DNA from 2 places in the Paenibacillus sp. FSL H8-0104 genome. Region 2 is predicted to be linked to the other one. Evidence: predicted binding sites of a transcription regulator. Region 2 holds the regulator's gene; the other holds the start of a gene.
The links. The regulator Rex, encoded in region 2, represses fermentation and respiration genes when NADH is low (regulators of the CRP and FNR family bind a similar motif). The targets are predictions, from matches to a motif close to TTGTGAAATATTTCACAA.

Region 1: the regulator Rex is predicted to act here: its motif matches at 1,674-1,691, upstream of NST38_RS15350 (cytochrome ubiquinol oxidase subunit I).

The regions. Positions count from the first base shown of each region.
Region 1 is NZ_JBBOTC010000001.1:3,437,269-3,440,698, reverse strand. Features, by position in the region: gene NST38_RS15355 (cytochrome d ubiquinol oxidase subunit II) at 1-232, opposite strand, end outside; gene NST38_RS15350 (cytochrome ubiquinol oxidase subunit I) at 232-1,596, opposite strand; gene NST38_RS15345 (MFS transporter) at 1,991-3,382, opposite strand.
Region 2 is NZ_JBBOTC010000001.1:4,285,547-4,288,976, reverse strand. Features, by position in the region: gene dinG (ATP-dependent DNA helicase DinG) at 1-1,229, shown strand, start outside; gene NST38_RS18975 (redox-sensing transcriptional repressor Rex) at 1,449-2,102, shown strand; gene NST38_RS18970 (amidohydrolase) at 2,089-3,396, shown strand.

The sequences.
Region 1 (3,430 bases), 850 kb from region 2:
CCGTGTCCGGGAAAAATCCAACGATGCCAATATAGAAAAAGACAAAAAATACATTGGTGATCTCCCAGACCGGTGATAGATAACGGGAGATCAGACGATTAATCAGATGATCCTGCTTTGTCAGGCGTGCATAAAAGGCAAAGAAACCTGCTCCAAAATCAATGGAAGCTACAATAAGATAGCCGTACAAGAACAGCCAGAGTACCGAAATACCAATTAATTCATAACTCATCAGGCCTGATCCCCTTTCTTGGCTGATTGATCATGCTGCTCCTTCAACCATTTCTCCATCTCGAGTTCAGCAGGATTGTTATTGAACAACCGTCTCAGTACGACGACACACATAACGCCTAGCAGGATGTAGAGAAGCAAGAAGACGAAAAATAAAATTCTCACACTCGGTGAAGAAGTAGCGGCCTCTTCTACCCGCATATAACCTCGGATGATCCATGGTTGCCGCCCGATCTCTGCATAGAACCAACCCATCTCAACGGCCAGAAAAGCAAGCGGTGCACTCAGTGCAACCATACGTAGCATCCACTTGTTAAACTGATTACGTTTCTTCCAGAATACAAACAGGAAGTACAGACTTGATATAGCAAGCAGAGCGAATCCAATACCAGCCATTAGATCAAACAAATAATGCACAAGTAAGGGCGGGTGTTCATCTGGTGGAAATTCGTTCAGCCCGGTTACCTCGGCGTTAAAGTCTCCAAAGGCAAGGAAACTGAGCAGTTTCGGCAAATGAAGAGCGCCTATAATTTCATGTTCTGCATTCAGCCATCCCAAAAAAATCAAATCCGCGCCGCTTTCCGTCTCGAAATGCCACTCGGCAGCTGCGAGCTTCTCCGGCTGATGCTCAGCCAAAAACTTGGCAGACACATCTCCAGCTAAAGAATTTAACAAACTGAATACCAGCACAACGGCCATCATGAGATTCAAGCCTTTTTTGTGGTAGGCTGACACTCCTTTTCTCAGCATCGCAAAGGCTGCTATTCCTGCTAACAGAGCAGCTCCTGTCAGATAAGCCGAGCTTAATACATGGAACACTTTGGAGAACGTCGCTGTATTCAGCATCGCTTGCACGGGGTTCACTGCCATGAATTGACCTGCTTCCATGACAAAACCTTCAGGCTGGTTCATGAAGCCGTTCACTGTTGTAATAAAAACAGCAGACATGCCTGCCCCGGCGACAATCGGAATAGTCAGCAACCAGTGGATATACGGATTTTTGAACCGATCCCACGTGTACAGATAAATGCCCAGGAATATTGCTTCAAAAAAGAATGCAAATACTTCCATAAATAGTGGCAGTGCAATGACATTCCCCGCCAGTTTCATAAAATTCGGCCATACCAGGGCCAACTGCAGTGATATCGCTGTACCTGTCACAACACCAACAGCCACAGAAATGACAAACCCTCTGGACCACCTCTTTGCCATAAGTATGTAATGGTGATCCTTCTTCCGAATGCCGATGAACTCTGCAATAGCAATCATCAAAGGTACACCGACACCAAGCGTTGCAAAAATCACGTGGAACCCGAGCGTCAAACCAGTCACCAGCCTGCTCCATAAAACCGTATCAATAGCCATTCTTTGTGTTGCCTCCTTTCAAACTCTGTTCAATTTAGAAACATTCAATATCAGATTTGGCCAAGCTCAATGCAGAATTGCGAAAAATTTCACAAAGTTAGGTATGACGATATCTTGCCACACCTATAATGCGTTTACTCCTGTAGGCCCCCGATAATAACAATCATTGGATGCCTATTAAAATCTGATATTGATGCACTTAATGTACTAACCAAGCCTATTAATCAAAATTATTATATCTTTATTTTTACCTAATTCAATCAAAGACACGTCTTCTACCCTAAACGTTCAAGAAAGGATCAACTCTTTCTGACAACTTGGTGAAAATCAAAAAATACACCCAATGGAGCTATTGATTCATTGGGTGTAAACGTGTTATTGCACGGAAGATTCTCTATTTTACTTTCTCCGGACTCACCGCACCTGCCTCGCGACGTACGCTCATGATGATCAGTGATGCAGCTAATACCGTAAGGATGATTCCAAGCATCTGAAATCCTGTCACATTGAATGTATCCCCCATAACAATTCCAATCAATAACGACGATAAAATGGTCCCCAGGTAGCGTGATGTATTAAAAATACCCGATGCGACTCCAATCATTTCTTTCGGTGTGCTTTTAAACAGTGCTGCTTGCATACCGACCGCGTTTAGGCCGTTACTTATGCCAAATAAAGCTAAGGCAACAATGATTATGAAGATTGGAGAAGTTTCATTCATAACAACGATCAATATAGAGCCAAATGTCATTAAAGAAGCGGATACGATCAGAGCTGGCCGTGATCCTGATCTGTCAATCCAGCGTCCTGCGATCGGAGCAATAATGACTGAGCATAACCCCAAAGCTAGCATGCTCATTCCTGTATGAACTTCGTTGAGATGACGTACCTGCTTCAAATACGTAGGAACTCCAAAAAAAAGTGCGTAAAACAGGATGTTCACCAGCATGTATTGCACATTCACCCAAGTCATCTCGGGATATGAGGCAAACGTTCGCAGAGGGATAAAAGGCGTGGCTGCTTTTAATTCATGTCGGATGAACATGACGAGTGCGATTAACCCGATCCCCCCTGTCAGCAGATGCCATGTTGAAATATCTCCTGTGGAATTTACTGATAGTAAACCGATGAGCAGAGTCACCAAAGCTACCGTAAACATCAGGATACCTGGTGCGTCAATTAACGCAAGCCATGGCCGAATGGACATGTGACCAGAGATAGACGGAGATTGCTCGTCCTTCGGGATTGTTTTCCAGGCGAACCAAAAACTCACCAAGACAAACGGAATATTAACGAAGAATATGCTGTGCCAGTCCCACCAATGAATCAATACTCCACCAATAAAAGGTCCAATTGCAGCCGCTCCAGAAAGGAATATAGCCAAGGTGGACAAGGCGGAGGCTTGTTTTTCAGTCACGTTCATTCTGACAATCGCCATTCCGACGGCCACCATCATACTTGTGCCAAATGATTGAACAATCCGGAATACGATGAGCCATGAAAAACTGGGAGACCACGGAGCTAACATGGACGATACAAAAACAATAACAAGACCCATGAGGAAGATCTTCCTGCGGCCAAACAAATCACTACACTTGCCCATGACGGGTTGAGCGACAGCACTGGCAATGTAAAATGATAAAATAATCCACGAAACGGCTGTAAAATTAAGTTGATACACTTGTTGTAGCCTGGAGATTGCCACCGAAATCATGGAGGAATTCAACGGATTCAACATAATTCCGAGTCCAACAGCTAACATCAATCCTTTATTTCGAACGTTCATTGGTGCACCTCTCTCTCTTCTGCTGTTATCTTACTTGAACGTATTCAT
Region 2 (3,430 bases):
GCGATGCCTTGTTTGGTCTCTTGCCTGAACGAAGTGATGCTTCACCGGGAGAGACGGGGCAATTTTCACTGCGTCTGAAAGCATCTCAGAAACCTGCAAAATGGCAGGAGTTGCAGGATCTGGAGAACCAGATTTATGTGACTCTGGGCGATTTGGTTCGCAAAGGGGACAAATTGCTGCTTGAAGTGAAAGAGGATCAGGATGATTATCAATCGGATAGTCTGATCACGGACATTACAGGATTGCTGAAAGATCTGACCACATTGAAGGAGAATCTACGTTTCTTCATGCGTATGGATGACGCCAAAACGGTGTACTGGATGGAAGCCAGCGGTCAGTTCCGCAGTAAATCTCTTCAGCTGTATGCCGTACCTGTAGATGTCAGTGCCCAACTTAAGGATTTATTTTTTGACAAAAAGAAAAGTGTTGTGCTTACATCGGCTACGCTCTCGGTAGATAAGTCATTCCAGTTCATGATTGAGCAGCTTGGCTTACAGGAAGCCTCTGAGAATAATCGGCTGTTAACGTCGATGCTGCCATCACCTTTCAACTATCGCGATCAGGCACTTCTGGTGATTCCGCGTGATTTCCCGAGTGTGAAGGGAAGTGTGGGTGATGCGCACTTTGTTAATATGCTGGTGCAATCACTTGCAGAGACGGCAATTGCTACGCGTGGACGCATGATGGTTCTGTTTACTTCATACAAGATGTTGCGACAGGTCTATGATCCGCTGAAGGAGGCACTGTCTGGCAACGACATCTCGTTGCTTGGGCAAGGCGTTGACAGTGGAAGTCGTTCCAAATTGACTCGCAGGTTCCAAGATGCCAAAGCAACGGTACTTCTGGGCACAAGCAGCTTCTGGGAGGGTGTAGATATCCCGGGAGAGGCGTTAACTTGTCTCGCTATTGTGCGACTGCCGTTCCAGCCACCGAATCATCCGTTGGTGGAAGCCAAGAGTGAGTTGCTTCAGGAGCAGAAGAAAAATCCGTTCATGAAACTGTCCGTGCCACAAGCGGTCATTCGTTTCAAACAGGGATTTGGCCGATTGGTACGTACAGCAAAGGACAGAGGAATTGTCATTGTTTATGATACACGGGTGATTGAAGCGTATTATGGTAAATTCTTTTTATATTCATTACCTGGACCCAAAATGGAGCATATGCTCACGGAGCAGATGGTTCCACGAATTACCGAGTGGTTGGAAAAACCTGCTAATGAACAAAAATAATGGTTGTTTTGTTCGTTATATCATTGCATGACACTATCGTTTGGCGTTAAACTTTATTAGATATTTCCGTATCCGATTAAAGTAGTTGCACGTAAGAACTTATAACCTAAATTACAAGGAGCATTCTGTATAAAATGTCACGTTTATCTTTGAGTTTTATACAGAATGCTCATCTTTTCATCTATTATTTTATCGTGGCCTTGGTAAGGGGGAGCAAGAATGAAATCGGATAAAATTTCGGAAGCGGTGGTACGACGTCTGCCTGTTTACTTGCGTTATTTGAACGAGTTGCATCAGCGTGAGGTGGCTACTGTTTCTTCTCAAGAGCTTGGACAGAGGCTGGATCTGAATCCGGCCCAAATTCGTAAAGACCTGGCTTACTTCGGTGATTTTGGTCGTAAAGGGATCGGGTATGATGTATCCTATTTGATCGAGAAAATTCGTCACATTCTCAAAATCGATCAGCAAATTAATGTAGCTCTGGTAGGAGCGGGTAACCTCGGTCAAGCCTTGTCCAACTACAACGCATATCTGAAAGACAACATGAAGATTGTTGCTGTATTTGATGCATATGGACCGAAGATAGGTAGTCAAATCAACAGTTTGACGGTAAAACCAATGGATGAATTGACGGAAGCGGTTAAAATGGAAAACATTCGCATCGGAATTATCACGGTTCCGGATACGGAAGCCCAAAATGTAGCCGATCAGCTTATTGAATCAGGAATTGAAGCGATCCTTAATTTTGCACCAACCATTCTAAAAACACCGCCGCATATCCGCATTCACCATGCTGACTTTACAACAGATCTGCTTAGTTTGGCCTATTACTTGGATACTGGAAAGGACGACGAGGAAGATGACAACAAATAGATGGGTAATTCACAATGGCAAATTTGCTGTTAATGAAGGCGGCACAACATGGAACGTGGTCCAAGGATACATGGTTGTTGAGAATGACAAGATTGTGCATATTGGTGAGACATTGCCGGATGAAGACAAAAATTGTACCAAAGTGGATGGAAAAGGACTGTTCTTCCTGCCGGGTCTGATCAATACGCATGGTCATGCAGCGATGTCGTTGCTCAGAGGGCACGGAGACGATCTTGCATTGCAAGTATGGTTGCAGGAAAAAATGTGGCCGATGGAAGCGAAAATGACTTCAGAAGATGTATATTGGGGAACTTCGCTATCAGTGCTTGAAATGTTGAAAGGCGGAACTACAGCTTTCCTGGACATGTACGATCACATGGATCAAGTTGCCAAAGTTGTGGAGCAATCCGGCGTTAGAGCGGCACTGGCACGTGGTGTAATCGGGCTGTGCTCGGAAGAAGAACAATTGCGGAAGCTGGAGGAGTCGGCAGCGTTTGCACGTGAGTGGAATGGACAGGCAGATGGTCGCATTACAACCGTAATCTCGCCACACGCCCCATATACATGCCCTCCTGACTACATAGAGAAGCTTGTGCAGGTCGCGAACGACCTAAACCTTCCCCTTCATACACATATGTCGGAAACGCTTCGTGAAGTCGAGCAGAACGTGGCTGATTATGGACTGCGTCCTGTGGCACATCTGGAGAAACTGGGCTTTTTCTCTCGTCCATCCCTGGTTGCACATGCGGTGCATCTGAATGACGAAGAGATTGAGATTCTGGCCCGCCATGATGTGGCTGTATCCCATAACCCGGGAAGTAATCTGAAACTCGCTTCCGGTGTTGCGCGGGTACCTGCGTTGCTGAAAGCAGGAGTTACCGTGTCACTCGGAACAGACGGTCCAGCAAGTAACAACAACCTGGATATGTTCGAGGAAATGAGACTGGCTGCATTGATTCACAAAGGTGTATCTGGTGACCCGACGGCAGTGCCAGCAGGCGAAGCGTTATTACTCGGAACGTCATACGGTGCCAAATCCATCTTCTTGAATAATACCGGAGCACTTCAGGTTGGCATGAAGGCTGATTTTATCGCCCTTAACATTGAACAGGCACATTTCTATCCACATACAGACCTGATCTCACATACGATTTACTCGGCTTCTGCCAAAGATGTTGAACACGTATGGGTGGATGGAAAACAAGTAGTGAAACATGGCGAATGTCTGACGCTGGATGAAGAACGCATTTTGCGTGAGTCTCAATTGGCATTTGATGGTCTGCTTGCTCGTTAATTGCAGGACAGCATCATAGGGAAAGGAAGTTCGG